Regions from separate parts of the Thermobifida sp. genome, predicted to be linked through region 1. Evidence: predicted binding sites of a transcription regulator. Region 1 holds the regulator's gene; each other region holds the start of a gene.
The links. Region 1 encodes LexA, which represses DNA repair genes until DNA is damaged. Its sites were predicted from a motif close to TCGAACANNTGTTCGA; they were not measured.
Positions count from the first base shown of each region.

Region 2: a site for LexA is predicted at 2,168-2,183, ahead of CW348_RS10980 (DUF6504 family protein). Genes of this name have one in related genera too.
Region 3: a site for LexA is predicted at 2,778-2,793, ahead of recA (intein-containing recombinase RecA). Genes of this name have one in related genera too.
Region 4: a site for LexA is predicted at 3,039-3,054, ahead of CW348_RS03470 (DUF6504 family protein). Genes of this name have one in related genera too.

Region 1 is NZ_PITY01000022.1:126,679-134,325, reverse strand. It holds gene leuS (leucine--tRNA ligase) at 1-223, shown strand, start outside; gene CW348_RS10570 (hypothetical protein) at 307-861, shown strand; gene CW348_RS10565 (hypothetical protein) at 1,063-1,719, shown strand; gene CW348_RS10560 (hypothetical protein) at 2,006-2,638, shown strand; gene lexA (transcriptional repressor LexA) at 2,839-3,597, opposite strand; gene CW348_RS10550 (LysM peptidoglycan-binding domain-containing protein) at 3,853-4,395, shown strand; gene nrdR (transcriptional regulator NrdR) at 4,621-5,082, shown strand; gene CW348_RS10540 (vitamin B12-dependent ribonucleotide reductase) at 5,205-7,647, shown strand, end outside.
Region 2 is NZ_PITY01000022.1:233,691-241,337, forward strand. It holds gene CW348_RS10975 (serine/threonine-protein kinase) at 30-1,964, opposite strand; gene CW348_RS10980 (DUF6504 family protein) at 2,252-2,515, shown strand; gene CW348_RS10985 (hypothetical protein) at 2,646-2,873, opposite strand; gene CW348_RS10990 (sensor histidine kinase) at 3,054-4,181, shown strand; gene CW348_RS10995 (response regulator transcription factor) at 4,178-4,864, shown strand; gene CW348_RS11000 (polyamine aminopropyltransferase) at 4,870-6,456, opposite strand; gene CW348_RS11005 (DUF350 domain-containing protein) at 6,456-6,878, opposite strand; gene CW348_RS11010 (hypothetical protein) at 6,919-7,329, opposite strand; gene CW348_RS11015 (DUF2617 family protein) at 7,319-7,647, opposite strand, start outside.
Region 3 is NZ_PITY01000020.1:91,452-99,098, forward strand. It holds gene recA (intein-containing recombinase RecA) at 1-2,661, opposite strand, end outside; gene CW348_RS05570 (DUF3046 domain-containing protein) at 2,817-3,011, opposite strand; gene CW348_RS05575 (GNAT family N-acetyltransferase) at 3,369-3,884, shown strand; gene CW348_RS05580 (Rrf2 family transcriptional regulator) at 4,071-4,523, shown strand; gene CW348_RS05585 (Dps family protein) at 4,588-5,055, opposite strand; gene CW348_RS05590 (helix-turn-helix domain-containing protein) at 5,209-5,568, opposite strand; gene CW348_RS05595 (CinA family protein) at 5,727-6,233, opposite strand; gene pgsA (CDP-diacylglycerol--glycerol-3-phosphate 3-phosphatidyltransferase) at 6,264-6,851, opposite strand; gene rimO (30S ribosomal protein S12 methylthiotransferase RimO) at 6,848-7,647, opposite strand, start outside.
Region 4 is NZ_PITY01000017.1:35,623-43,269, forward strand. It holds gene CW348_RS03450 (hypothetical protein) at 1-887, opposite strand, end outside; gene CW348_RS03455 (glutathione peroxidase) at 1,036-1,518, shown strand; gene CW348_RS03460 (NUDIX domain-containing protein) at 1,578-2,069, opposite strand; gene CW348_RS03465 (YigZ family protein) at 2,129-2,770, shown strand; gene CW348_RS03470 (DUF6504 family protein) at 2,775-3,026, opposite strand; gene CW348_RS03475 (TetR/AcrR family transcriptional regulator) at 3,298-3,900, shown strand; gene CW348_RS03480 (DivIVA domain-containing protein) at 3,911-4,555, opposite strand; gene CW348_RS03485 (N-acetylmuramoyl-L-alanine amidase) at 4,670-5,533, opposite strand; gene CW348_RS03490 (YkvA family protein) at 5,774-6,136, shown strand; gene bldC (developmental transcriptional regulator BldC) at 6,274-6,477, opposite strand; gene CW348_RS03500 (hypothetical protein) at 7,174-7,647, opposite strand, start outside.

The DNA.
Region 1 (7,647 bases):
GCGGGAGCCCGACCCTGCGCTCCTGGTCCAGGAGAGCGTGACGTGCGTGGTCCAGGTGGCCAGCAAGGTCCGCGACAAGCTGCAGGTCTCCCCGGACATTTCCGCGGAAGAGCTGGAGCGGCTGGCCCTCGCCTCGGAGAAGGTCCAGAATCACATCGCCGGACGTGAGATCCGCAGGATCGTGGTCCGTGAGCCCAAACTGGTCAACATCGTGGTCGCCTAAACGCCGACCACTGCTGAGGTGCCGCAACCGGGCCGCCGCCCGCAGCCGGACCGTGGGCGGGCGCGGAAGAGGAGAACACGACGATGGACGAGGCGAGGCGGCGCACAGTGGTGCGCGGGGCCGCGGTGGTGGGCGGCGCTGCCGTGGTGAGCGCCGCGGCCATCACCGGCGGCCTGCTGTGGGCGAAGCACGGTCCCGCAGTGGAGGCCGCTCCCACGGACGCGTACCCGCAGCCGCCCGCCTGCACGTCAGTGCCGAGTGCGACCGTGGAAGGCGCGGTCCCCGCAGCAGTGCTCGAAGCGGAGACCGTTGGGCCGCTCCCGCTCTCCGCCGGCCGGTCGTGCGTGTGGTCCTCACTGGACGCTTCCGGTGAGGACCCGCGGATGCTCATCGTCTCCTTCCGCGCCCACTTCAGCGACAGCCAATCGAGCGGGGAGGAGCGCGCAGCAGCAGAACTGGACGCTTTGGCGGAGGGGGAGCTGTCGCGCGGGGACACGCTGGTGCGGCCCGCCGGGGTCGGTGAGGGAGCCGAGGCCGCGACCAGGGACCGCAACCTGACGATCCGGGTCTGGTACGGCGGGGCCGACGCCGGGGAGAAAGTAGCGGCGATCGCCGCAGAGGTGGCGGCGGCCCTGTAACGGAGCCGGGAAGCCGGACCGTCCGCTCCGCCCGGCTTGGGGAGATTACCGCGAACTTTATCGCGGTAAGCGGCTTCTTACCCGGTGAAGTGATGCTCAGGGATCGGGCTCCTCTGCCAGACCTCCCGTCCGAACCAGCGAGTAACGTTGGCTCGGTGGCAGAGGAAGAGCGTCGATCTCCGGACAGGTGAAGGGAAGTCCATGGTCCAGCCGCCTCCCCCCGGCGGGTCCGCCACCCTCCATGAGGAGCCGCGCGGCAGCGGACGCGGCTGCGCGGTGGCTGTGCTGGTCAGCGCAGTACTCGTCCTCGTGCTGCTGGGGTGCGGAGGAGTCGGCCTCCTCGTCTGGCTGCGCGGTCCCGGCGGGGACTATGCGGAGGCCCCACCGTGCGCCCTCGTCGAAGAGAGCGGAGTCCTTGACCAACTGGTCAAGGGGTACGTGACCGACCTCGACGCTCCCGTAGACACCCAGGGCGCTACGTGGTGGGACGGCACCCAATGCCGGTGGACGACCACGGAGGATTCTCCCGGGATGCCGTCGAGCGTGAGTGTGGCCTTCATCCGCAGCGGAAACCGTTTCGGCCACGGGGGAGAGGCCTCCGCCCGGGCCGATCTGAAACGGGAATCGGAGGACAACGCGACGACCGCCGTGACGGGACTCGGAGACGAGGCCGTGCGGTGGTACGACGCCACAACCCTGCACGGGTGCGTGGCGGTGCGGAAGTCCAATCTCATGATCTCCGCTTGCTACGAGGCCAGCACGGACTTCTCCGCCACCCGGGAGGTCTCTGCGGAAGAGGCAATGGACGGTGCCGTGAGCGTGGCCCAGGAGATCGTCGCGACCCTGGAGCAGGAGTGAATCCGCTTCCAGCAGTCGAGAGCCCTGCCGGGGCGGCCTCCGCCAGGGATGCCGTGAAACCCCGCACACGAACGACCTTCCACTGTTGTTGGATAAGGATCATCCCATGACCCAACCTTCTTCTCCCTCGTCGCCGCACGGGCCGCAACCCCCGTACGGATCCCAGCCCTACGGCCCCCCGCCTCCTCCCCCCGGGCAGCCGCCCCACGGGGCGCAGTTCTCTCCCCCGCCGTACGGAGCGGGAGGATATCCGCCTGCTCCGCAGAAGACAGGGAGAAACGGCTGCTTGATCGCCGGGATCGTCGTGGGCGCGGCAGCGGTCCTCGGTATCGCCGGGATCCTCGTATTCGCCGCTCTGAGCAGCAGCGACAGCACCTCAGACCAGGAGACGTCCGCCACCGGGGAGACCTCGGACTCCCAGGGGACGACCTCGTCCGAGGTGGAAGGGGACTTCACGATGCTGCCCGACTGCTCGGTGGGGGAGCACAGCGAGCTGGAACGGCTCGTCCCCGACTACCGCGGGGAGGTTGAAGACGTCGACACCGGCGGCCAGGAATGGTGGGAAGGGCAGCACTGCTCCTGGGACAACGTCAACAGCCTGGGCAACGGCAGCTACGCCTTCCTCACGATCATGCTCAACGACCCTGGGGAGCGCTACCACACCAGCGACGACCTGGAGTGGTATTCCCAGGACTACACCACGACGGAGGTCTCCGGCCTCGGTGAAGGAGCCGTGTCCTGGTACGACAGTGAGAACCAGGTCGGCTGTGTTGCCACGTACGTGGCGAACCTGTCGTTCGCGTCCTGCTACGACAAGGTGAACTTCGGGGTGTCGCTTCCCGAGGAGGAGGCGATCCAGGAAGCGGAGACCTTGGCCCGCGCCACCCTCGAAGAGATCCGCCGCGGCGACTACCAGTAACGGACCGTTCCAGACGAGAGTGACCAGTCCTGGCCGTCCCCAGTGCGTGCCCCTTGCGGCGCGCCTGGGGCGGCCAGGCCAGTGGAGACAACGGGGCGGAAAATCCTACGAGAAAACAGCGGTAACAATTACCGACAAATGGCCCAAAAAGGACAATTCAGAGATTAATTACGGGGTCGTATCAAACTGAAGCGAAGTCGTTATACCTTGCGAAGAACGGTGACGACTTTGCCCAGAATGGTCGCAGAATCGCCGTTGATGGGCTCGTAGGCGCTGTTTCGCGGCAGCAGCCAGACGTGTTCTCTGTCACGCTTGAAGACCTTGACCGTGGCCTCGTCGCCTAGAAGCGCGGCCACGATATCCCCGTTGTTAGCGTCAGGCTGCTGACGGACAACGACCAGGTCACCGTCGGCGATAGCGGCATCGATCATGGAATCGCCCACGACGGTGAGCATGAAGAGCGTGCCCTCTCCGACAAGCTGCCGCGGCAGGGAGAGCACATCCTCGACATGCTCCTCCGCCAGAATCGGGCCGCCCGCCGCGATCCGGCCGAGCAGGGGAATGTCCACGATTTCCTCGGAGCCGGAGAGCCCGCCGAGTTCCCTTCGCGTGCGTCCGGAAGTTTTATGTGGAATACGAATTTCCACCGCTCGGGGGCGGTTCTGATCGCGGTGAAGGTACCCCTTGCGTTGCAACACCTTCAACTGGTGCGCGACACTTGAGGGGCTAGACAGCCCCACCGCCTCCCCGATCTCCCGGATGGACGGCGGATATCCCCGCTCACGCACGTAGCGGTGGATGACGTTGAGGACACTCCGCTGACGTTCCGTGAGTGTCGGAGCGTCACCTGTCTGCTCGGCAGAGGACCCCACGGAGTCATCCGTGCGGACCGGGTGGAGTGCGGAGACGGAACTCTCCTCCGTGTAAGGCTGGTGCCCTCCGCGGTTCTCCTCCGGCACGTCCGGCCTCCTCGGCGGTTAGTGTCCTCCGTTGGGGACTGTCGGCTTGCTACGACATCAATGCTCGTTCCGAAGGTCGAGGGCGTCGGCGTGATAGGACCGACGCCGATGCTCTACCGGAGCGAAACACATTCCACGTTAGTCCTTGGACAAGGCAATATCAAACAAACGTTCGAGATGATGCTGAAAAATTTCCCAGAATGCGGTAGTAATCGAACGCCGGTTCTGGTGGGCGGAGGTTCGAAGGGAAGGACGATGTCCCAGGCCGCGTTGCCGCATGCCCCCACGCCATCCGCTGCCCGCGCTTCCTGTCGGTCTACGAGCGACACGGACGCTGCCCGCGGCGGTCTGGAAACCGATCTTTACGACTGGTCCAAGGAGGTACCGGAGTGGATCAATGACGTCCCTCCACCCGAGGTCCGGCGAAGTCCGGCCAGTCCCGCCCGTAAACGGGCCGTACGCCCCGTCCCCGCAGGGCCCCCGCGGCTGACCAGGAGAGGACGGATCGTCCTGTTCTGCCTGCTCGGCACGGCAGCCGCCGCCGGCTGCGCCCTGTTCGCCGTAGCGTTTCTGGCCCTCAGCGCCTCCAACGCGGACGCTTCCACCGACACGCTCCTCCACCTCCCCGAACGGTCACGCACGGTCGTGGTCAACGAGGGAGACACGCTCTGGGAGATCGCTGAACGACTCCGTCCCGCAGAAGACCCGCGCAAGACTGTGGACGAGATCGTCGAGATCAACGGCCTCACCGAACCGGTGCTCACCCCAGGACAGGAACTCGTTCTACCATCCCCCTGAGACAGACGCTTCGCTCCCGCACACCGCACAATTGCGAACATCTCCAGCCACACACACCGTTCGCAGTCCGAAGCCGTGCGTGGCGACACGCCGGACGGACTTGTCTCAGGTTGCGTCTAAGACTCTCTAGCCGTAGGTTAACGGCCACTAGATCTAGTGCCTTCGTGGATGAAACCATCCACAAATTGTGGTTGTCCGGTGTTGACCTGGGAAGGATGACAAACAGTGCGCTGTCCCTTCTGCCACAACCAGGACACCCGGGTGATCGACAGCCGGGCCGCAGAAGAAGGTACAGCGATCCGACGCCGTCGCTCCTGCCCGGCCTGTGAGAGAAGGTTCACCACCCAGGAGACGGTGCTGCTCATGGTCACCAAGCGATCAGGAGCCACGGAGCCCTTCTCCCGCAGCAAGATCATCGCCGGAGTCCGACGGGCCTGCCAGGGCCGCCCGGTCACCGAGGACGCGCTCGCGCTCCTCGGACAGCGGGTCGAGGAGGAGATCCGCAGCCGCGGGGTTGCGGAAGTCAGCTCGCACGAGATCGGACTGACCATCCTCGGACCGCTGCGCGACCTCGATGAAGTCGCCTACCTGCGCTTCGCGAGCGTCTACCGCAGCTTCGAATCCCTCGAAGACTTCGAACGCGAGATCGCGGAGCTGAGGGCAGAGCGCACAGCAACCCAGGGCTGAACCCACCACCGGGCACCACAGCGTTCAACAAGCCATAGAGGACACTCAGGGTGCCGCCGGCTACGGCAGACGAACGGCGACCACCCTCGGATACACCTTTCCACCAAGGGGAGCGAAGCACGATGACCGAGACGGTGAGCGGCTCTGCCACGCGTAAAGGCAGAAAACCTCGCAGGGGGGTGAAGATCCAACGCGTCTTCACCACTCCTGGGGTCCACCCCTACGACACTGTGGAGTGGGAACGCCGCGACGTCGTCATGACCAACTGGCGCGATGGCTCGGTCAACTTCCGGCAGGATGGGGTCGAATTCCCCAAGAGCTGGTCGATGAACGCCACCCAGATCGTGGCCAGCAAGTACTTCCGCGGCGCCTTGGGCACCCCGCAACGCGAGTGGAGCCTCAAACAGCTCATCGACCGGGTCGTCGACACCTACACCGCAGCCGGTCGGGAGCACGGCTATTTCGCCTCCGACGAGGACGCTGAGATCTTCGATCACGAGCTCAAGTACGCCCTCGTCCACCAGATGTTCAGCTTCAACTCCCCGGTCTGGTTCAACGTCGGAACCTCGTCGAAGGCGCAGGTCTCCGCCTGCTTCATCCTGTCGGTGGACGACACCATGGAGTCGATCCTCGACTGGTACAAGGAGGAGGGGCTGATCTTCAAGGGCGGCTCCGGCGCGGGGGTGAACCTCTCTCGCATCCGCTCCAGCAAGGAGCTGCTCTCCTCTGGTGGAACCGCGTCCGGCCCGGTGTCCTTCATGCGCGGCGCCGACGCCTCTGCCGGAACCATCAAATCCGGGGGCGCCACCCGGCGGGCCGCCAAAATGGTGGTCCTCGACGTCGACCACCCAGACATCGAAGAGTTCATCGAATGCAAGGCACGCGAAGAACGCAAGATCCGGGTGCTGCGCGACGCCGGCTTCGACGTGGACCTGGGCGGCGCTGACATCATCAGCGTTCAGTACCAGAACGCCAACAACTCCGTGCGGGTCTCCGACAAGTTCATGCGTGCCGTGGAGAACGATGAGGATTTCGACCTCATCGCCCGCACCACCGGGGAAGTCATCAGCAAGGTCCGGGCCCGGGACCTGTTCCGCAAGATGGCTCAGGCCGCCTGGGAGTGCGCGGACCCGGGCATCCAGTACGACGACACCATCAACGACTGGCACACCACGCCGGAAAGCGGTCGGATCACTGCCAGCAACCCCTGCTCCGAGTACGTCCACCTGGACAACTCGTCCTGCAACCTGGCTTCGATCAACCTGATGAAGTTCCTCGACGAGGATGGCTCGTTCCGCGTCGAGGAGTTCGAACGGCTCACCGAGCTGGTCATCACGGCGATGGACATCTCCATCTGCTTCGCCGACTTCCCCACCGAGAAGATCGCCGAGACCACCCGCGCGTACCGCCAGCTCGGTATCGGCTACACCAACCTGGGCGCCCTGCTCATGGCGACCGGGCACGCCTACGACTCCGACGGGGGCCGCTCGGTGGCTGCCGCGATCACCTCGCTGATGACCGCCGCGGCCTACCGGCGCAGCGCGGAACTGGCCGGGGTCGTCGGCGCCTACGAGGGCTACGCCAAGAACGCGGAGGCCCACAAGCGCGTCATGCGCAAGCACGCGGCAGCCAACGACGCACTCCGCCCGGTCGGACAGTTGGAGAAGCCGATCCACGACGCCGCCACCCGCGCGTGGAAGGAGTGCCTGGAACTCGGGGAACGCCACGGATGGCGCAACGCCCAGGCCAGCCTGCTCGCCCCCACCGGCACCATCTCCTTCATGCTCGACTGCGACACCACCGGCATCGAGCCCGACTTCTCCCTGGTCAAGATCAAGAAGCTCGTGGGCGGCGGGTCCATGAAGATCGTCAACCAGGGCATTCCGCGGGCGCTGCGCACCCTCGGCTACAACGAAGACCAGATCCAGGCCATCGTCGACTACGTCGCTGAGCACGGCCACGTCGTCGACGCCCCTGAACTGCGCCCGGAACACTACGAGGTTTTCGACTGCGCCACCGGCAAGCGCTACATCCGACCCATGGGCCACGTGGAGATGATGGCGGCAGTCCAGCCGTTCCTCTCCGGCGCGATCTCCAAGACCGTCAACCTGCCCGAGGAAGCCACGGTCGAGGACTTCGAACGCCTCTACTTCGAAGGCTGGAAGAAGGGCCTCAAGGCGCTCGCGGTCTACCGCGACAACTGCAAGGTCGGCCAGCCGTTGTCCACCACGAAGAAGGAAGAGGAGAAGAAGGAGGAGTCCCGCCCCGTCGAGCTCCGGAGCCCGGTGCGGCGCCGGCTGCCGAAGCGGCGTCCCAGCCAGACCATCTCCTTTACGGTCGGGGGTGCTGAAGGCTACATCACCGCCGGCTCCTACCCCGACGACGGGTTGGGCGAAGTGTTCCTCAAACTCGGCAAGCAGGGCTCTACGCTCGCCGGGATCATGGACGCCTTCTCCATCGCGATCTCCATCGCGCTGCAGTACGGGGTGCCGCTGCAGACCTACGTGGAGAAGTTCACCAACATGCGCTTCGAACCGGCGGGGATGACCGACGACCCCGACATCC
Region 2 (7,647 bases), 110 kb from region 1:
GTGCCCGCGCAACAGGACAGACGTTACTGTTACGACCTTTCCCGCTGCCCGCCGTCCAACTGGTACACGGCAAAGTCGTCGAAGACGACCACGATGTTGTCGCCTCCGCCGATTCCCCGGCCGGCCAGCATGCCGGCCTGGGGGGCGTCTTCGCCGTCATAGGGCAGCGGGTTGGTGTCGACCGCCTCCAGGACGTGCTCCCCGTTGAGCCACAGGTTGAGGGTGACCGTGTCGGCTTCGGGGTCCAGTTCGCAGGTGAAGTCGAACGTGTTGACCGGCGCTTCCTCGGCGTCCCTGCTGGGGGTGAGGAAACCGGAGACGGGTTTGGCGGTGACTTCCTCCAGGTGGGTGGAGCCTTGTTCGCCGCCGTGGCGGCGGATCTGGGCTGCGCTGCCGTCCACGCGCACCGTGGCGGAGTAGTAGGTGACGTTGTCTCCGTCGTCGTTGTAGAAGCAGTGCAGCCCGTAGGTTCCGTAGTCCGGTCCGGACACCACCTGGGTGGTGGCGCTGACGCGCACCTGCTCCGGAAGTCCGGCGGGGGGAGCGACCGAGACCGTGGAGGTCCGGGTGTCCCCGTCCGCGCTGAGCGCGTAGCCGCCCTGGTAGTAGCCCGACCAGGAGAAGGTGTTCTCAGGGTCGAAGTCGTAGCCAGCCCACCCGTCCTGGTGGGTGAAGTCGTCTGCGTAGACCTGCATGCCTTCGGGCACTTCAGGGGAGCGGAACAGCACCAGTCCGCCGATGACTGCCCCGGCGAGGAGGGCGACAGCGCTCCCACCGGCGATCGCTATCGCGGGAGAAAAGCGTGTGCCCCGCGTCTTCTGCTCGGTGCCGTTGCCGCCCGGCGGGGTGGGGGCAGCCCAGGGCGGAGTCTGCGGAGAATGCTCGGGGAAGGGGGGAGCGGCTGCGGGCTGCCCGGCGGGAGGAGTAGCCCCGGGGTGTCCGGCGGAGGGTGTAGCGCTGGGCTGTCCGCCGGGAGGAGTGGTGCCCGGCTGGGTGGGAGGGGCCGCTGCTGCCGCGCCCACCTGGGCGGGCACGGCAGCCGGGTTCGGTCCGGAGGGGACCGCTTCCGGCCGCGAGGTGGCAGGCGGGGTCCAAGAGCGCACGACGGTCTCGTGGACCGCGTCCAGGCTCATCTCCTCTTGTCCGACCAGCCGGCTGAGAAGCTGCTGGGCGGTGGGGCGGTTGTCGGGGAATTTGTCCAGCGCGCTTTCCACGAGTTCCCGCAGTGCCGGGTCGAGCCCGGACAGGTTGGGCTGCCCGGCGACGATCTGGTGGAGCACTGCCGGAACAGTGGGGGCGTCGAAGGGGGCCCGCCCGGTGCCCGCGTAGGCGACGAGGCACCCCCACGAGAAGATGTCGGACATGGGGGTGGGGGGTTCGCCCGCGATGAGCTCCGGCGCCAGGTAGGCGGGGGTGCCCATGAGCTGGCTGGAGCGGGTCACCGCGGTGTCGTCGTCCAAGGCGCGGGCGATACCGAAGTCGATCACCTTCGGCCCCACCGAGGACAACAGCACGTTGGCGGGTTTGAGGTCGCGGTGGATGACGCCCGCCCCGTGGATCGCGGTGAGCGCCGCGGCAACCCCCATGGCGAGGCTTTCCAAGGTCCCGCCGTACATCGGACCGTCGGCCTGGATCGCTTCAGCCAGGTTGGGTCCTGCCACGTACTCGGAGACGATGAACAGCGGATCGCCCTCCAACTGCGCGTCGAGTACGGCGGCGGTGGAGAACCGGGCGACCCGGCGTGCCGCTGCCACCTCACGCGCGAAGCGTTGGCGGAACGCGGGATCCTCGCTGAGGTCAGGACGGATCAGCTTGATCGCGACAAGACGTTCCGCAGTGTCTTTACCGAGGTAGACCGTTCCCATACCGCCACGGCCTAGACGACCCACGATGCGGTAGGCGCCCAATTCTGTCGGGTCGCCGGGGCGGAGGGGTTTGGCGCGCTCGTGCCCGTTTCGCGTCACGGTAGGGATTCCTTAGAGGGACAAGGGGGTGCGGTTCGCCTCCCAAAGCCTAGCGATCTCGCCTGGGACAAGGGCGGAGGTATCGCTGCCTGGACGGTCGCAGTCAACCACGAAACCGGGGCATAAGGCGACTCAGTGTGGCAGGGCAGCGTACGGGCACCTTCCCCATTTCCCCTACGCAGCGTGATCTTCTCCCCTATCATTAGAACGCTTGTTCGAACACAGGTGCGAGTTCGGGCACTGGCCGGTCGTGGACGCGCTCATACCGGGAAAGGTGGGGAGCGGTGATGGCAGGACGGGACTACGGGGTCCCCGTGCAGGTCTGGGATCACTACGGGCGGCCGACACGATTCGCATGGCAGGGGCGGATCCACGTAGTCCAGCAGATTCTCGACCACTGGGTGACGGTGCGCGAGGACTACAGCGGCAACGGCAAACGACCGGAGCGGGTCTTCTGGCGGGTCCGTGCCGGCGTTGGGGCGGGCCTCGGGTTGTACGAGCTGCGGTACGACTCCACGACTGAAGACTGGCTGCTGGCCCGGACCGGGTGAGCTGGAAACGCAGCCACGGCGGAGCGGGCGCGCGCCCAGGCGGGTGGGGCCGCGCGCCCGCCGCGTCCCGGGCACGGCGGGATGGGACTACCGAGCGGCAGAGTCCTGGACTGGCGCGGCGCCGCGGGGGTTACTCCGGTACCAGGTTCGCTGCCGCCATCACGACGACGCCCACCACGGCCAGGCTCAGGTTGGCGTACAGCTCATAGCCGGCGAGGAAGTCGAGGTGGGGCAGGATCACCCGGTTGAAGACGTTCAGCAGGAGTCCCATGATCGGCTGGACGTAGAGATGGTCGATGGCCCCGCTGATGCCCATGAGCATCAGCACGAATCCCACTGTCTGCATCATTGACCGCATGCCGGTGACGCTAGACAGGCCACTCGGTCACGCGGATCGGTCAAGAGCACACGTTGGATTGACGGAAGTCGCCGTGTGGCCTCGCGGGCAGCGACGAAAGTAGCGACTGCGGTGACTTCGGTATGGTCTCGGGCCGCGCACCGGAAGACCCCGGCGCAGGGACCGTAGGCTCTTCTCAAGATGACTGCAGCCAAGCGTCCCCGCCGCCTCCGCGACTGGCTCGTGGACTTCGCACTGTTCGCCCTGGCCGTCGTCTGGGGCATCGTACTGTCCGGGCTGCGGATCAGCGCAGCCGAGGTCCCTAGCGTCGTCCCCGCATGGCTGTTCACCCTGGATCAAGCGGTCGGCGCATTGGGCTGCGGGGCGCTGTGGTTCCGCCGCCGCTGGCCCACCGAGGTAGCGGTGGCGCTCGTGCTGCTGTCGAGCTTCTCGGAGATGGTGTCCGGGGCGATGTTGGTCGGGCTGTTCACGGTCGCCGTGCACCGGCCGCCGCGCACTTCGCTGACGGTTTTTGCGCTCAGCCTGCTCGCTGCCGTCGCCTATGCGCTGCTGCGTCCCGAACCCGGCGCTCCCGGCCTGCTGCTGTTCTTCATCGGCGCGGCCTGTCAAGGCACCGCCACCGGCTGGGGACTGTTCGTGCACCACCGCCGCCGGCTCCTCGTGTCGTTGCGGGAACGCGCAGAGGCGGAGGCGCGACGCGCAGCCCGGGAGGAGATCGCCCGCGAAATCCACGACGTTCTCGGACATCGGCTGTCCCTGCTGAGCGTGCACGCCGGAGCGTTGGCGTACCGTCCCGACGCGCCCCCTCAAGACATCGCCCGCGCTGCCCGCGTGATCCGGGAAAGCGCCCACCAGGCGCTGCAGGACCTCCGCCAGGTGGTGGGTGTGCTGCGCGCCCCGGTCGGAGAACTGCCGCAGCCGGTGTTCGCCGACCTTCGCTCGCTCGTGGCTGAGGCCGAGCAGAGCGGGATGCGGATTCGCCTGGTCCAGGAGGTGGCCGGGGAGGTTCCCGACGCGTTGGGCCGGACCGTCTACCGGATCGTGCAGGAAGCGGTGACCAACGTCCGCAAGCACGCCCCAGGTGCGGCGGTGACCGTGGCGGTCAACGGGGCGGCAGGCACCGGGCTGGATGTGGCGGTGACCAATACCGCGCCGACAGCCCCCGCCAAAGCGGGCCAGGCTCCTGGCCCAGGGTACGGGCTGCTGGGCCTGGCGGAACGGGTGCGGGTCGCCGACGGGGAGCTGGAGTACGGGCCGCTTGCCGACGGCGGGTGGCGGCTTACGGCTCGACTACCCTGGCCGTCGTGACCCAGCCTGCCGATCCGCCGATCACTGTGCTGCTCGTCGACGATGATCCGCTCGTGCGCGCCGGCTTGACCATAATGCTGGGTGGGGCACCGGACCTGCGGGTGGTGGGGGACGCGGGCGACGGCGCCCAAGCGCTCGCCCTCGTCGACGAGCACCACCCGGACGTGGTGCTCATGGACATCCGCATGCCGGGCATGGACGGGCTGACCGCGACCGAGCGGCTGCGTGCCCGGCGCAACGCCCCCGAAGTGATCGTGCTCACCACGTTCGACGCCGATCAGCACGTCCTGCGTGCGCTGCGTGCCGGGGCCGCCGGCTTCCTGGTGAAGGACACTCCGCCTGAAGAGATCGTGGCGGCGGTGCGGCAGGTGGCCCGCGGCAACCCGGTCCTGTCCCCGACCGTCCTGCGCAGGCTCATCGCGCGGGTCGCCGACCCTGAGGCAGACCTGCGGCGGAGCCGTGCCCGGCAGCGGCTCGCCCACCTCAACGACCGGGAGCGCGAGGTGGCGGTAGCGGTGGGCCGCGGCCTGTCCAACGCGCAGATCAGCGCGGCCCTGCATCTGAGCGTGCCGACGGTGAAAACGCACGTCTCCGCCATTCTGGCCAAGTTCGGTTTCACCAACCGGGTCCAGATCGCCCTGCTGGTGCATGACGCGGGCCTTCTCGACGACGCGACGCCCTGAACTGGTCAGTACCCTTCCCACGCGGTGCGGTGGTAGTCGATGATGCGCGGGTTCAGCAGGGTCGACGGCTGGGATTCGCCCTGCGCCCCAGGCCGCCGGTCTTTGGGGAAGACTTGGGCGGCGTGCAGGACTGCCGCGTCGAGGAAGTCGGTGTCGGGCAGGTCGTCGGGGAGGGTGAGTGCGGGGGCACGGTCGGTCGCGGCGAGGAAGAACCCCCAGTCGCCGAAGCTGGGCACGTCCACGTGGTAGGGGGTGGTGTGCAGTCCGGCTTCCTCCATGCTCTGTCCGACACTCCAGTAGGCGCGGGAGGCGAAGTACGGAGACCCGGCTTGGACGACGACCCGCGCTTCTTCCGCCATAGCCTGCCGGACCAGTCCGTAGAACTCCACCGAATACAGTTTGGCGGTGTTGACGTCGTCAGGGTCGGGGAGGTCCACGACGATCGCGTCGAACTGCTCGGTGGTGGTCCGCAGCCAGGTGAACGCGTCGTCGTGGACGACGGTGACGCGTTCGTCGGCGAACGCATCCCGGTTGAGCGCGGTGATGCGGGGGTGGGTGCGAGCCAGGTCAACTACGGCCGGGTCGAGGTCGACGAGGACAACGCGTGCCACGTCCGCGTATTCGAGGATTTCGCGCAGGGCCAAGCCGTCCCCGCCGCCGAGGACGAGCACGGTGCGGCGCGGCCCGTTCATCACCGGGTGGACGAGCGACTCGTGGTAGCGGTACTCGTCCAGGGAGGAGAACTGGAGGTCGCCGTTGAGGAACAGCCGAAGGTCGGTGCGGGCGAGGTTCTCCGTGAGGACGATCTCCTGGTAGTCGGAGCGTTCCGCGTAGACCACTGGGTCTCGGTAGAGGGCTTGGCGGGCGTCCACTTCGAACCGCTCGGACAGGGCGAGTGCGCTCCCGGACACCGCCATGACCAGGGCGAGCCCGGCGGCGAGTCCGATCCTGCCGCCGCGGGTGAGGGAGTGCCGGAACAGCCAGAGCACGATCGCTATTCCGGTGACCGCGTTGAGGATGCCGACCAGGAGCACGCCTTCCAGCAGTCCGAAGACGGGCAGGAGCAGGAAGGGGAAAGCAAGGCCGCCGATGAGGCCGCCCACGTAGTCGGCGGCGAACAGGTCAGCGACCGCACTGGCGGCCTCTTGACGGCGTATGCGCTGGATGAGGGTCATCAGCAGCGGGATTTCCGCGCCGATGAGGACACCGATGAGGAAGGACAGGCTGACGAGGGCGGGCTGGTAGAGCGAGAACCAGGCGAACGCCGCATAAAGGATCAGGACGGATAGGCCGCCAAGCAGGGACAGCAGGCCTTCCACCACGGCGAACCAGAACGCGGGCCGGTGGGTGAGCTGTTTGGAGGCCAGGGATCCGATGCCCATGGCGAAGACCATGACCGCCAGGACCACGGACGCCTGGGTGATGGTGTCGCCGAGCAGGTAGCTGCCGAGGGCGACGAGAGCGAGCTCGTAGACGAGGCCGCACGCGGCGCAGACGAAGACCGCGAACAGCACGACGAACCGGGCGATCCGCGGGGGCAGGGGCAGGCGTTCCTTCTGCTCGGCTGGTTGCGCCGGTGTGGTGTCGACCATCAGTAGATGGCGGTGGCCACGACCGCTGCGACCGCGAGGTGGGCGGAGGCGTTGACCCAGGCGGCAGGGTGCAGTTCGTTCTCCGCGACGATCGAGCCGAGCTTGCCGGGGGTGAGCAGGTCGATGAGGAGGAAGGACAGTGCCATGAGGAGGAGGCCGACCAGTCCGTAGACAACGGTGGTGACCAGCCCGGCAGCGAGGTCGTTGGCGCTCGCGGCGATGGCGGTGGACACGACGATGGCCACGCCGAGGGTGTTGGACGCAACGATGAGCGTCGCGTTGCGGTTGCGGTTCGTCCAGATCAGTTCGTGGAGCTTGCCAGGGGTGAGTAGGTCGACGATCAGGTAGCCGAGAGCCATGAGCGCGATACCGACTACGCCGTAGGCCAGGCAGGCGACGACGTCGATGAGCAGTGGGTGCATGGGGGTTTCTCCTTCGGTTGAGGGGTGGGAGCGGGTAACACTATTTGCCCCAGCCCGGGCCGCCGCCCCGGGTGGAGCTGCCGCTGCGGTTGGAGCTGCTGTCGCTGCTGTCGACACCGACGTGCCAAGAGAAGCGGTTCCTCTTGCTGCATCCGACGTAGACGTACTCCCCGTTCTTCAGGTCGTAGGCACCGCCGTTGGGGTTGTATATGTAGCGGATTTCGCGGCGGTAGTCGCCAGTGCCGTCGGGCCGGTAGACATAGTCGCTGCCTCGCCGGTCGTAGTCGCCTCGGCCAGGGCTGTAGGTGTACACGATGTCGCGGTCGTAGTCGCCGCAGCGGGACCAGGAGCTGCTGCAGGAGGCGACGAAGACGACGATGAGCGCCAGCAGGCCCAGTCCGATGAGGACTTTCTTCTTGGCGGGGGCGGAGTTGTCGGGGTCAACGGCCATGACCGGGGTCCTCTCTTCCGGAGAGCGGAGGGTGGAGGTGGGTGGTGGACACGGTGGTCACCAGTTCTCCGGTCTGCGGGTAGGCGTGCCAGGTGTACCAGTGCAGGACCGGCCCCGCCCCGGCTACGAGCAGCGCGGTGATCGCGAGGGGGTTTCCGGGGAAGACGGCGAGGAGCGCCCCGGGGTGTTCGGCGAGCCGGTCGCGGACCGTGGTGGTGCGGGCGGTGAACTCGGCGCGGTCGAGGCGGTGCACGGAACTGGTGAAGTGGTAGCGCGCCGTTCCCGGCACGCGGAAGGCTGCCTCGGCGGGCAGTCCGC
Region 3 (7,647 bases), on a different contig from region 1:
CTCAACGTCGATCTGGACCCGGGCGTCGTCGTCCGTCCCGGACTGCGGGATGGTGAGAGTGCCGGCGTCCAGGTACCACACGGCCAGCGCCAGCGGGGTGAGCTGCTTGAGGAACTCCCAGGTGAGGTGGGTGTGCCCGTCGCCGAAGTCGACGACCCGGTGCAGTTCGCTCAGTTCCGGCATCGGGGTGAACTCGACGCCCACCGTGGCCGACGCCTCGGCGGTCCGGGAGTGGGCGATGTTCCCCAGCAGGGAGACCTTCCAGTCGAGGTAGGCCGCCTGCTCGGCGGTGTGCGCCATGCAGAAGTGCACGCCAGGGCCGCCGTGTCGGTCCGGCACGAGGGTGCCGCGACCCATCAGGGAGCCGTAGACCACCTGGCGCTGCTGCTCGTTCAGGTAGTGCGGTTCGTGCACGAGGACCCGGTCCCCGGCGATCAGCTCACCGGCTTCCCGCCAGCCTCCCGGGGTGCGGATCAGGTGGTTGGGGGTGGCCGTGAACTGCGCCCCGCCGGGCTTGCCGGATCGGCCGACCGTGAACTGCAGGAAGTGGTCGGCGGCCCCGTTGTCGAACCAGTTGACGACCCGCCGGGGGACGATCCGGTCCGTCTCCGGGTCGTAGGAGAGGACTTCGACGTCCAGTTTGCGGTCGACGATAGTGCCGATCTTCTCCTGTGTACCGTCGGCCAGTGTGACCAGGGTGTCGTAGTGCATGCAGCCGAACATCACGCCGACCTTCTCGCGGAGCTGGTTGATGAAGATCGCGGTGGTCTTCGTCTGGTTGAGGGCTCCGGCGATCTTGCGCAGGGCCTGGGACATGAGGCGGGCCTGCAGGCCGACGTGGCTGTCGCCCATCTCGCCTTCGATCTCGGCGCGCGGCACGAGGGCGGCCACCGAGTCGATGACGATGATGGAGATCGCGCCGGAGCGGACGAGCATGTCGACGATCTCCAGCGCCTGTTCTCCCGTGTCCGGCTGGGACAGCAGCAAGTCGTCGATGTTGACGCCGATCTTCTCCGCATACGAGGGGTCGAGCGCGTGTTCGGCGTCGATGAAGGCGGCGATCCCGCCGGCCCGCTGCGCGTTGGCGACGGCGTGCAGGGCGACCGTGGTGTTGTGCGACAGGATGCCGTTGGCGAGGAAGCTGTGGGTGCGCGGCACCATGAGGTCGAAGGTGGGCTGCTGCCCCGCGTCCTCGACGGCGGTGATCGGCTCGTAGGTGTAGCGGGCGTCCGTCAGTTGTGTGAGGTAGCCGAGGATCGCGTTGGCAGTCGCCGGGGCCTCGTCTGTGCGGCGCTTCGCCCAGTCGATGACGCGGCGCACCTGGTCCCGGTCGTAGGCTCCGCCGCTGGCCGCGGGGAACGGGTCGTCGGTGCTCTCCGCGCGGTCGCCGATGCTGTCCCGCAGCGCGTGGATCAGCCCGGTGAGGTTCGGGATGGCTTCCACCTGCGGGGTGGGCTCGTGCAGCCCAGTCTGGGGGCTCTGCTGGGCGGTGCGGAAACCGACCTCGGTGTGGAAGCGGGGTGCTGCGGCAGGGCTGATGGTGACGGCCCACGGGTGCTGCCCATTCCCGTGGCTGCGGTCGAGATCGGCGGGGATTCCCAAACCGTAGAGCAGGTACTGGACTTCACGGGCCAGTGGCGCGGAGGCAGTGCGCAGTCCGACAGCCGCCGAGGTGTCGGTCCAGCCAGCGGCCGTGTAGAGGGCGGCGAGGAATGCACGCTGCATCTTGTCGCCCGCGGTCCGCACGCACTGCGGGATCCGGGCGGCAGCGGCGTAGTCGACGCCGTACCGTTCGGCGAGGGTGTGCCGGGCCGCCGGGTCGGACAGCACGTAGGCAACCTGGCCGTCGCCGGGGACAGCGGTGACCGTGGTGTCGAGCAGCCATTCGGCGAGAGCAGCGAACTCCGCACCGGTCTCGATGTCGGTGGTGGTGAAGCGGACGTGCCCCGCAGGGTCGAGGGAGCCCGCCGCAGTCAGGTAGCCGAGGAGGACGGCCTCATCCTCGCTGAGGCCCCCACCACTGGCGGCCTGCACCGCGCCGAACGCCGCAGAGACGAGCACGTCTCCTTCGCGGAGCTGTCCCGCTTCGCGCCAGACGATGAACCCGTCGTCGTTCATGACGCGCAGCGGGTGGTTGCGGGTGACCGTGACCTGGCGTCCCGAAGCAACCGTGATCCGCACCACCGGCTGGCGGCCGTTGTGGGTGAGCGCGGCGACCTGTTCGAGCTCGCCTTTCTCGTTGACGACCCGGATGTCCCGGTCCCGGACGTCGGTGACACGGCTGGTGCTGGAGAGCGGCAGCCCGGCTCGGCCGAAGACCTCGGCCACCGTCTCCAGACCGCGGTCGGTCCAGACGTAGGTGTCTGCGGTAAGGCACTTCCCTGACGACTCCGGACCGTAGATCTCGACGATCCGGCCGCGTGGGATGCCCCCGATTCCCAACGCCACGTCCAGGGAGATAGACCCGGTGGGGATCGACTCGATGGGCGGGCGGTTGTCGTCGCCGAGGCGCATGATGGTGCCCTTGCCGAACTGGCGCTCGATCTGCGCGAGTGCGGTTTCAAGAGCCTTGTCTCGATCAGAAGCTGCCACGGGAAACCCCTGTTGGGTCGATGCCTTCTTCTTCATGATGGGGGTGACGCTACGCCGCACCAGTGACATCCCGCGACGTGTGCTCCCCCGCTGTGGACAACCTCCGGGCCGTCCCCCGGTCGGCTGCGGCGCCCAAAGGCGGGCCACTCTGAAGCCACTCTAGGCTCAGGCGCGCCCCATCCTACCCGAACCTTTGTTCGATTGACTGGTGCTCGCGGCCCGCCTCAGTAGACGTGTGCGGGCAGGTCGAAAGCCTGACAGACGGCGTGCCAGACCTCTTTGGCGTCGAACCCGTCGTCGAGGGCCTGGCGGATGGTCCGGGAGCCGAGTTCTTCGAACACGTAGTCGCGGGAGAGGCTTTCGGCGTAGGCGGCGCCGAAGTGTTCTTCCATGCGTTGCCAGAAGTGGGACAGTCTCATCTCTCCTCCAGTATCGGCCCCGTTCCGCTCTGCCACTCCGGCATGCCGCGGCATGTCCCCCAGCGCTCCGGGGAGGCGCGGGGCGGCCTGCGCGCCCCGCTGGCGAACGCTCCCCGCACGGCCGCGGAGTGTGCTGGCAGGGGCGCCCGGCCGGTACCGGAAGAATCCACCCCACCACCCGGCTTCTATGAACTAGATCACATTCAATGCTGACGGGTGCGCTGCACAATCCTCCAGACCGTCCAGCCGATACTGCCCCGGGCACACCGACGCTTCTGAAACGGATAGGTTGGCGCACGGCCCCGGAACACCTGCCGCATCCGGCGTCCCGTCTGAGAACCGCGCCCATCCACAGCAATGGACCACACGATACGCCCCATGACCGCAGCGGACCGGCCGCGACTCGTCGAAGTGAGCCGGGCCGCCGACACACTGTTCGCCCGCGCCGGAGTGCACCTGCCGGACGACGACCCGGACGACCTCTTCGACCAGGCTGCTGCCGTGCTCGTGGCCGGCAGGCCGCCCGTAGGCTTCGCCGCGCTGACCGTCCTCGACGGCGCCGCCCATCTGGAGCAGCTCTCCGTCCACCCCGACTACGGGCGCCGCGGCATCGGAACCGCCCTGCTCACGGCAGCCTGCGCGTACGCGCAAGAGCACGGCTCCCCGTGGATTACCCTGACGACCTTCCGCGACCTGCCCTGGAACGCGCCCTGGTACGCACGGCACGGTTTCACGGTGCTCCCGGAACCGGAGTGGGGACCGCAGTTAGCCCGGCAGTGGCGCGAAGAGATTGCAGCCGGAATCGCGGTCCTCCCCCGCGTCGTGATGCGGCGCCGTCTCACTCCGGACCGCACCACCGCGACCGGTAGGTAGCCTGGAAGGGACAAGTGTGACGTGCGGCCTTGCCCGCCGGGACTTCCCGGCAGCGGGGAGCAGGCGCGCCCACCGGACAGTCCCTGGAGGAGAACCAGCGGATGAGACACTACGGCAGCATTCCTCGACTGCTCCTCGGCCGCCCCACTGGCCGGACCTCTTCGGATTCCAAGGCATAATCGCAGCATGCGCCTTTCCGCCCGGGTTGATTACGCACTCCGTGCCGCTGCCGAACTTGCGGCCGTCGGTGGCGGTCCCGTCACGGCCGAGCAGCTCGCACGTGCCCAAGCCATTCCTGGCAAGTTCCTGGAGAACATCCTGACGCAACTGCGCCGTGCCGGCCTGGTGCGCAGTCAGCGTGGGCCGGTCGGCGGATACTGGCTGGCACGCCCGGCCTCGGAGATCTCGCTGGCCGACATCATCCGCGCCGTGGACGGCCCGCTGGCAAACGTGCGTGGAGAACGCCCCGAGCACCTCGAATACGACGGTGCGGCGCGCAGCCTGCAACAGGTGTGGATCGCCCTGCGGGCCAGTGAGCGGGCCATCCTCGAATCGGTGACCCTCGAGCACGTGGCCACCTCGCAGCTTCCGGAATCCGTCCGCTCACTGGCCGAGAACCCCGAGGCCTGGACGAGCTGACCCCTCATCCCCCGGCCGCGCTGCGGCCCCTGCAGCACAGGAAGTCAGCGCCGCCCGACCAGGGCTAGCTCATGGCCTGGAACATCCAGTGCTGCTGTTCAAGGTCCTGGGCTGCCGCGATGAGCAGGTCCTGCGTGATCGGGTCGGTTTCCTCCGTGGCTTTGACGTGCTCCCGGAAGCGGTCGACTGCGCCGCTGAGCGCTTCCACCACGAACGCGACCACCTTGTCGTCCTGGATGTAGCCGGGGTCGAGCTGGGGAAGACGGGTGTCCTGGGCGATCCGGCTCACCCGCCCGTCCGGGTTCACCCCGAGCGCGATGGCGCGCTCCGCGAGAGTGTCCGTGTGCTTGCGTGCCGCTTCCACGAGCTCGTCGAGCTGCAGGTGGATGGAACGGAAGTTGCGGCCGATCACGTTCCAGTGCGCCTGCTTGCCCAGCAGCGTGAGGTCGATCAGATCGACGATCGCGGCTTGGAGCGTCTGTCCGACAGACTTGCGGGCTTCTTCGCTCAGCGCGCTGTGGATCTTGGCCATGGTTCAACCCCCGATGTGCGATAGCAGTGACAACGGGGAGTCCACTGCCCCAGACCTGCCGGGGAAAACCCAGGAAAAGCACTCCGGGGAGGGAGCGCGAACGGGTCGACCGTGTGCACCGCGGTCGACCCGTTCGGCTTCGCGGGGGCGGGCCTACACCCCCACCATGTCGACAACCTCCGGAACGCGATCGGGGATGGTGGAGTCGATGCCGAGCCTGTCGGGACCGGCAGCGGAATCCGCCGGGACCGAACCGCTGAGCGCCGCCTCCTGGAGTTCAGCGAGAGCGAGCTGGTCGGAAACCTCTCGAAGAACCTGGGAGAGGGGGACTCCCAGCGCGCCACAGATCGAGGCGAGCAGTTCAGAGGAAGCCTCCTTCTGTCCGCGTTCGACCTCTGACAGGTACCCCAACGACACTCGGGCATCGGCCGACACCTCGCGGAGAGTGCGGCCCTGCCGCTGACGAAGCTGCCGTAGCACGTCACCGAGCAGGTGACGAAGCAGGACCATCATTCGCGCTCCCTCCTACCGGTAGCGACCTTCATAAAAACACCGTACCCGCCCGAAGCCCGATCGTCGCACCTCATAGCTTCCTTGTTCGCTGGAGGGATAACACGATCTTGGTGAGGTTTTGTTCCCCGACTCCGGGGTCTTGAACGGGTCCTCGGACGTTATTTCACGGTGTTTTGTGCCACGTCGTCTACGAGGGTATCGCGCAGGAGGGCCGCCGCCGCGGCGACAGTCTGCTCCCTAATCGCTGCCCGATCCCCCGCGAGCTGAAGTTTTCGCAGGTTATCACGGTTTTCCGGGCAGGACACAGCGGCGTAGACGGTTCCGACGGGCTGTCCGTCCTGCGGCCGGGGTCCGGCGACCCCGGTGACCGCGAGACCGAAAGTGGCCGCAAAAATCCGGCGGGCGCCGCGGGCCATCGCCACGGCGACTTCCGGATGGACGGCCCCGTGCTCGGCGAGCAGGGACTGGGGAACGCCCAGAACCGTGTTTTTGGTCTCTGTGGCGTAGGCGACAGCTCCCCCGCGGAAAACCGCGGAAGCCCCGGGCAGCGCGGTGAAAGCAGCACCGATCATGCCGCCGGTGAGGGACTCGGCCACAGCGAGCGTCGCACCGCGCTCCGCGAGCAGCGCGTGGACGCGGGCTACCAGCTCAGCAGTACTGGGCACGCGCTAGTCCCTCCCCCCTTCGCGGCTGGGCTACTTGTGCCGGGCCCGCTGGTAGAGCCGGAACGCTTTGAACACGTAGTCGACCCCGGTCCACAGGGTGACGGCGACCGCGGCCGCCATGATGGTGTGCGCGGGCAGTTGCAGATACCACTCGCTCGGCAGCGGGAACAGGTAGACGCAGATGGCCACGATCTGCAACGCGGTTTTGAGTTTGCCGCCCGGGCTGGCGGGGATCACGCCGTACTTGATGACGGCGAACCGCAGCGCGGTGACCCCCCATTCGCGGATGAGGATGACTGCGGTGACCCACCACCACAGTTCCCCGATCCACGACAGCAGGATGAGGGCAGCACCGGTCAGGGCCTTGTCGGCGATAGGGTCCGCGATCTTACCGAAGTCGGTGACGAGGTTGTGGCGGCGGGCCAGCTCCCCGTCGACCCGGTCGGTGATTGCGGCGCCGACAAAGACCGCGAAGGCCGCCAGGCGCCACCAGAAGCCGTCCTGGAGGAGCAGGACGATGAAGAGGGGCACCATGACGATCCGGCTGACCGTCAGGATGTTGGCGATGTTCAGCACCGGAACGGAACCGGTGGGTGCGGCAGGATCCGGGGTGCTCACGTGGTATCAGCGTCTTCCTGGTGTTCGGCGACGAGGTCGACTCCCATGGCAGTCAGCACCGTAGCGGGCACAATGTCGCCCACGTGCAGCGCGGTGTCGGCGTAGAGGATGGTGCTGCCGTCCACTTCGGGAGCCTGGTGTGCGGCGCGTCCTTCGTAGGCACCGTCGTCCAGCACGTCTTCGACGAGGACGTCGATCGTGGATCCGATGCGCTCTTCGGCCCGCTGGGCCATCAGCTCCTCGGCGAGCTGGTTGAGCTGGTCAACCCGCTCCTTGATGGTCTCTTCAGGGAGTTTGCCATCGAATCCGGCGGCTTCGGTGCCGTCCTCGTCGGAGTAGCCGAAGATCCCGATGGCATCCAGGCGGGCCTGTTCGAGGAAGGCGACGAGTTCCGCGAAGTCCTCGTCGGTCTCGCCGGGGAATCCCACGATGAAGTTCGAACGGATGCCCGCTTCGGGGGCTTTGGCGCGGATGCGTGCCACGAGCTCCAGGAAGCGTTCGCGGTCGCCGAAGCGGCGCATGCGGCGCAGCAGGGGGCCGCTGGCGTGCTGGAAGGACAAGTCGAAGTAGGGCACCACGCCGGGGGTGCCGGTGAGGACGTCGATGAGTCCGGGGCGGACTTCCGCGGGCTGCAGGTAGCTGACACGGACCCGTTCGATCCCGGGGATTGCGGCGAGCCGGGGCAGGAGCTTCTCCAATGCCCGCACATCACCCAGGTCCTTGCCGTAGGAGGTGGAGTTTTCGCTGACCAGGAAGAGTTCGCGGACGCCCTGTCCAGCGAGCCATTCGGCTTCGC
Region 4 (7,647 bases), on a different contig from region 1:
CTGGGCGACGTGTCGTCGGCCGGCAGCGAGTAGAAGCCGACCAGGCGCGGCCGGGGAGCGGACAGGGTGCGGCCGTCGTCGGCAGCGACCGTGTCACCGGAGACGCTCCACAACAGCGCCCCTTTGTCAGTCAGGTCGCGGGCTTGGAGCAGGCCCGCGCCGTCGTCGAGCAGCACGACTTCGTCGCGCGCCCCGACCGGGACTCCCAGGTGGGCGGCCTGCTCTGCTGCGTCGTCTTCGTCGTCTGCCGTGTCGCGGTCCTCGGCGCTGCTGGCTTCCGCCTCGTCGGGGGCGGTGAACTCGTAGGACCATTCCACGCCGTCCGCGGCGGGGTCGCGGAGGGTGAACGTGCCGTACGGGTCGCTGGCGCTCCACTCGGCGGGGGCACGCACCACGAGCCCGTTGAGGTAGCTCTCCCGGGGGTCGGAGCCGGTCCACACGGTTTCCCCGGCCTCGTTCACCACGGTGCGGGTCACCCGGTCGCCGGTGCGGGTGCTCACTTCGAAGACGTCTGCGCCGTCCCGGTCCTGGGTGAACCGTTCGATGTGGGATTCCCCCTGCCACAGGACTGTGCCGTCGGCCGCGTGCTGCAGCAGGTGCCGTTCTTCGCTGTTGGAGCTGATGAGGAAGGCGTCGCCAACCGAGTGGATGCGCACCCCCAGGGGGTCGCTGAGGATGTCCTGGCCGGGCTGCGCAGGGTCGTGCAGGTAGCGCAGCGGCTGGGCGGCGAGCCCGGGCGGGGCTTCCCCCGCGTAGACGGTGGGGGTCGGCTGCGGGGTGGGCGACGGTTCCGGCTCGGGGCTGTCCTCACCGGTGCAGGACACTGCGGCAGACAGGAGGACCACGCTGGTGACCAGCCGCAAAAGGCCGTGCTGTCTGCTGCGCATGACGCTCCCTAACTCTCTGTGCCGGATTGCCTGCGCCACGATCCTAGGCCCGCGGGGGAGTGAGCACGGGACGGTTCGGCATGTGGCGCGGCAGGATTCGCCTGTGGGGTCTTCGGACGGGCAGGGGGCTGAGGCTAGGCTCCGGGACATGAAGATCTACCAGAGCGAGTTGCGGACGTTGGAGGGCGAGCCGTTCCGGCTGCCGCAGACGCAACTGCTGCTGATCGTCAACGTCGCTTCCAAGTGTGGCCTGACCCCCCAGTACAGCGGCCTGGAGAGGCTCCAGGAAGCGTACGCCTACCGGGGGTTCTCGGTGATCGGGGTGCCGTGCAACCAGTTCGGCGGCCAGGAGCCGGGGGATGCCCAGGAGATCCGGTTGTTCTGCGCCACCACGTACGGCATCAGTTTCCCCATCTTGGAGAAGATGGAGGTCAACGGCCCCAACCGGCATCCGTTGTACGTCGAGTTGACCAAGGCTCGGGACTCCCAGGGGTTGGCGGGGGATGTCCAGTGGAACTTCGAAAAGTTCCTGGTCGCCCCCGGCGGCAGGGTGCTGTACCGCTTCCGGCCCCAGGTGGAGCCTGAAGACCCCGAGATCATCAGGGCGATCGAAGAGAACCTGCCGAACTGACCGGATCCGGCGCGGCCCAGCAGCGTGTGGGGCGCGCCGGCGACGCCTGCCCGGCACGGTCAGGTCTCGCTCCACGGGCCGTTGCGGCGGTCGAACCAGCCGACTCGTCCTTCGAGTGCGTGGTTGATGCGGCGCATGATGCGGCCGGGCATGGGCGGGAGTGCGGCGTAGTCGAACCAGCGCACGTCGAGCGACTCGTCGTCGTTGACGCGGGCTTCCCCGGAGAGGGGACGGCACCGGAAGGTGAGGTCGAGGATCTGCACCTGGTCCCCGTTGGGGTAGGTGTAGGGCGCTTCCATGACGGCGCTGACCAGGGTTTCCGGGTGGACGCGGAGCCCGGTTTCCTCCTCCAGTTCCCGCACCAGGGTGGCGGCTGGCTGCTCGCCTGGTTCCACGAGGCCGCCAGGGGTGCACCAGCGTCCGTCGTCGGCGCGGCGGTGCAGGAGGATGCGCCCGGCAGGGTCGATGACCACGGCCGTCACTCCGACGAGGGGCAGCAGGGCGTGGCCCACCTGCTCGCGCAAGCGGAGGACGAAGGGAGGTGTCGGCATGGCACCGACCATACAGAGCATGCTGGGGCCGGGACGCGGCGCATACGATCGAAGGCGGCATGAGAACGATCAGACGCGGCGGCGAACACCAGATCGAGATCAAAAAGTCCCGGTTCATTTGCGCGCTTGCCCGGGTGAGCAGCGAGGACGAGGCACGGGAGTTTATTGCGGAGCGGCGCAAACTGCATTGGAACGCCACCCACAATTGCACGGCCTACATTGTGGGGGAGGACGGCAGGATCCAGCGGTCTAGCGACGACGGGGAGCCCGCCGGGACCGCGGGGGTGCCCATGCTGGAAGTGCTGCGGCACCGCGGGCTGACGGACACGGCTGCGGTGGTGACCCGCTATTTCGGGGGGATCAAACTGGGCGCGGGCGGGCTGATCCGGGCGTATGGGAGCGCGGTGGCCGCGGCGATCGACGAGGTCGGGATCTTGGAGCGCCGCTCTCTTCCGGTGGTGACAGTGCTCGCCGACTACCAGCAGGCCGGGCGGTTGGAGAGCGATCTGCGGGAGTCGCCGCACCGGGTCGTGGACGTGCGGTACGGGGCCGACGTGGAGATCGATGTCGCGCTGTACGGGACCGACCCGGCGGATTTCACGGCGTGGGTGGCCGAGATCACCGCCGGGCAGGCCCTCTGCGAGCTGCAAGGAAAGACGACCGTGGAGGTGGAAGTCGGCGCGGATGGGACCGCGCCGTAGCCGGTCAGTACCACAGACGACGCATCGTCCAATGGTTGGTCGCGGTGTCGAGCACGATGTCGGCGATGCCGCGGTGGCCGTGGTCGGATTCGGCGGCGACTCGGACGAGCCGCACTTCGCTGGCGGCCTCAGAACTGGTGCCGTGCCAGGTGCCGATGACGCGGCGCACCCGGTAGAGGGTGCCGCGCCAGGAGAAGAGGACAGGAGCGTCGTTAGTGGTGGAACGGACGTCGATCTGCTCGTTGTAAAGACTCACCCGCGCACTTTATCGAACATAGGTTCGGTTGTGGGACAGTCTGTGGCAGCGGGTCGAAGCTAGACCTTAATACGAAAACCCTTACCGTTCATTCTTGCTGGATTGAGCGGTGGGTGAGCTCCGGAACACAATGGTGTCAGGGTTTCCCCGCCATGGTTACCCGAACCGACAGACTGGTCGGTATGTCGCGTGTTCTATGCTGAGGGGACGTGCCCATCCGGGGAGTGACGGCGCCGCAGATCCGCGGCGGACGCGAGAGGTGTAGGGGAACATGACGCAGTCAGCGGAGTCCACCACGGTCTCCCCTTCCGTGCCGGACCGCCTCCTGGCCGAGGCCACCCGGCTGTTTGCCCAGCGTGGTTTCGACCGCGTCTCAGTCCAAGAATTGGTTGAGGCAGCCGGGGTCACCAAGGGGGCGATGTACCACTACTTCACCTCCAAGGACGACCTGCTCTTCGCGATCTACCAGCGCGTGCTGCAGTTGCAGATGAGCCGGCTCGCCCAGATCGTCGAGAGAGGTGGAGACGTCACCGAACGCCTGCACGCAGCGGCCGCCGATGTCGTCAAGACCACCGTGGACAACCTTGACGACATGGTCATCTTCTTCCGCTCACTGCACATGCTCTCGCCGGACCGCCAGCGCGAGGTGCGCAAGGAGCGCCGCGCCTACCACGAGCTGTTCCGCTCCCTGGTCGAGGAGGGGATGCGTGAAGGGGTATTCCAAGACAAGATCCCGGCGGACATCGTGGTCAACTACTTCTTCGGCTCCATCCACCACTTGAGCATGTGGTACCGGGCCGACGGCGAGCTGGACGGCGCCCAGCTGGGCGAGTACTACGCCGACCTGCTGCTCGCGAGCCTGCGCGCCGACTGATCCGCCGAGGTCAGTGCAGGCCGTAGCGTTCCAGCTCGTCGGCGATCTCGTCGAGGAACGCGTCCACCTCTTCTTCTACGTAGCCGGGACGGAACCGCGTGCTGGAGAAGCGGACGCCGCGCACTTGTGATGCGGTCAACCGGGCCTCCTGGGGCCTGCCCTCCACCAGAGCGGCAACCGTGGCCTCGGCCAGGTCGAGGAAGGCGTCGACTTCCTCATCTGAGTAGCCGATCCGCAGCCGGGTGGTGTGGAAGCCCTTGTTCCGGATGTCTTCTGGGCGCATGCGCGGGGAGACCGGTTCCCGGGGCTTGGGGGCGGCCTCGCGGCGGAAGTATTCGGCGCTGTGCTTCCCGGTGCGCAACTGCTGCGAGTACAGCCCGAGTTCCCGCAGGGTTTCCGCGATTTCGTCGAGGAAGGCGTCCACCTCCTCTTCGTCGTAGCCCGGCCGCATGACCGTGGTGCGGAACTGCGCGCGCATTACGTCGGAGGCGGTGATGAGCTTTGTGGGGCGGGTTCCTTGCTCAAGCGCGCGCAGCGTCTCCTCCACCCGGCGCAGCAGGGCGTCGACGTCCTCCTGGACGTACCCCAGGCGCAGGCGCGAGGTGCTGAACCGCTTGTCGCGCACGTCACTGGATGTCAGTGGCATAGCACCCATTGTGCAGTCAGGAAGTGATCAGCACCATACAAAGCGAACCCGGAGTGTCCGGGGCACCCTGTGGGGAAGCGGGTCCGAGCGGGGAACCGTGCCGCCGTGCCAGGCGGCTGCGGGTCACCGCGCTGGCGCCTCCTCGAGGTACCGGCTGATCCCGGCGACGATGCCGTCCGCGGCGAGGGCACGCCACTCGGGGTCGGTGAGCTTGGCCGCGTCTTCAGGGTTGCGCATGTTGCCGACTTCGAGGAACACCTTGGGCACGGTGGACAGGTTGAGCCCGCCCAGGTCGGTGCGGACGTCGATGCCTTCCTCACCGAGGTAGTCGGAGTAGGGGTGTCCGGTCACCGCGTGGAATTCGTCGCGGAGCGCTACGCCGAGGGCGTAGGAGGACTCCAGGATCGGTTCGGTGAACCCAGGGACTTCACCGGGGACGATGACGTGGAAGCCCCGTGAGCCGGGGGCGGCGCCGTCGGCGTGGATGGAGATCGCCGCGTCCGCCTCAGCCTCATTGCCGATCTTGGCGCGTTCGTTGATGCAGGGACCGACCCCGTCGTCGCTGTCGCGGGTGAGGATGACGGTTGCGCCCTGCTCCTCCAAGCGGTCGCGGACGAGGAGGGACAGCTCCCACGTGAACTCGTGCTCGTAGTAGCCGTCCTCGGTCCGGGAGCCCACCGTGTCGCACTCCTTGGTGCTGGGGCCTGCGGGAACGGCGCGGCTGATCTCGCGGGCCGCGTCAGCGTTGCCGCCGTTGTGGCCCGGGTCGACGACGACTACGGCGCCGTCGAGGGGCAGCGGCGCAGCCGGAGGCGACGGTGCGGGCGTGTCGCGCGGTCCGGGCATGTCGTCCGGCCTGGGCAGAGGAAGCGAGGCGGTCTCTGCCATGGGCGGGCGGGCGTCCGGGGGAGGCGTCCAGCACGCGGTGGTCAGCAGTATTCCGGTAACGGCTGCGAGGAGGCGCAGCAGGCGCGGGGGAGCGGGCACTCGGGCGGTAATGCTTCCTCCGGAACAGACAGTCGTAACGGTGGAATGGGTGTGGCCGCAATGACCATAACCAACCTATGCCACATCGGTTACCGAACGCACGCGGGGAACAGGCGGACAAAGCGGGATGTGTCGGGCGTGGGATTGGGCGGGGCAGGGAACAGAACCGAACGGAGACACGTCATATCGCAAGAGACGTCCGGAACTTCTCCGGGCGCACGGACCCGACGAGGTGGAGGAATGCGCAAGTCCAATCGTGCTGCGGCCGGCGCTGCCGCCATGAAGCTGGTCTATGAGAGCACCCAGCCCGGGAAGCCGTCCCTCGCGGCCCGGGTCAAAGCCCTTCCCCGCATGCTGAAAGCCCGGATGCGCGGGCAGTACCGCGAGCTGTCTACCTCGAAGATCGTGCTGCTGCTCGCCGCTCTCGCCTACATCATCTCCCCCATCGACCTCGTTCCTGAGCTGTTCATCCCCCTTTTCGGAGCCGCGGACGACGTGGGCGTGGCCGTGTGGCTGACCGCCATGCTGCTGGGGGAGACGGAACGTTTCCTCCACTGGGAGCAGATCGGGACCGACTACATCGAGGGGGAAGTGCTGTCCTGAAGTGGGTCTGTGCAAGAGACGCCGCGCCATGCTGAGGGGCGGACCGCCGTAGCGGCCCGCCCCTCGAGATTCTCTACTCTTTCGGGTATCGCGGGCGTCCCCCCGCCATCCCGCCGAATTGGTCGAGGCGAGGAGGGCTACTCGCTACGCTGGCTGGGAATCCCGGCCAGCAGGGCGCGAACCTCGGTCTCCCGGTAGCGGCGGTGACCGCCGAGGGTGCGGATCGACGTCAGCTTTCCAGCCTTCGCCCACCGGGTGACGGTCTTCGGGTCCACGCGGAACATCGTGGCGACCTCGGCAGGGGTCAACAGGGGTTCCGCCTCGGGCGTGCGAGTTGACATATGTACGGCCTCTCCTCCCGGATCGGTGTGTTGATCCTTGAGACTTTTCAATCCTGGCGCTTGGTCCGGATGTCCAATATTTCCCTGAGGTCTATATTGGCATCACCCGAGGTGATTGTGCGACCACTTAACGCGACTTTGTCAAATGGGATTGCAAAGTCGCACATGTAGCGCGTCACGCTGAGTGATTCTAGCGATACGTTTAGTGGCATGTGGCGTATTCGGTCAAACACTTCATTCTCGGACGGGGGTTTCGGTAATCCGGCTGACCGAAAACGCAAAGACAGCGCATCCTTAACTGGGGATGCTCCCCCTCCTCGGGTGCGGTCGTGGATGGTTGGTCTGGCCTTTTTCCTCCTGTGCGGGTCAGGGCGCCGGTGGCAGGCCTGGGACGGCCGCCAACGCAGACGCGCGGCGTGGAAACCCCTATGCGGTAGGGGTTCTCGAATGTTCTCGTTGCTCTCTGTAACGGTCCCAGTGCAGTCTATATCGCCGTCTATCGAAGGGTATGTCCCCCTTTGGTAATTTTGTTGTCAACTAAGAGGCTTATGGAGCCATCCCCCGCGTCCACCCTGCGACAACCGGAAACACCTCCCGAGAAACCTGGCGAACCAGGTTTGCCACCGGGGGAAACGGGGATTGTGAGCCTGCACACTGGGCGCGGTGAGCGCGAAGGCGGGCAAACCCGCAGGGCCCTCAATTGGCGTGGCGGAGCGCGCGGATCGCGTTCCACCGCGTCCGCAGCCGCAAGCGCATTGCGGCCACCAGCTCCGGCCGGTCCTGTTCGATCGCGGTCAGTGCCGTATGCACCTCCGCGACCGACTGGTCCGACCGCAGCGTGGCGTCGTCCATGAGGAGGACAAGGCCGCCGTAGTCAAGCTCCAGGAGTGCGCGGGGGTGCGCCACCGCGCTCACCCACTCCTCCAGTCGTTCCAAGGCGTACAGGAAGGAGGAACTCGCAGGGGAGTATCCGCTCACGAGGCGAACCGCTCTCACCAGGCGAGGAAGCGCGTCGGCGGCCCGGGTGAGGTAGAGCAGCGCGCGCACCGGCGTCTGCTGGAAAGCGGGAAGAGAGGTCGCACACTGGGGGCACGCCCCGCCATGAGGCGCAGGAGGACGGTACTCCTCCCCGGCCTGGTCCAGGACGAGATGGCGCTCTGCGGCATCGAA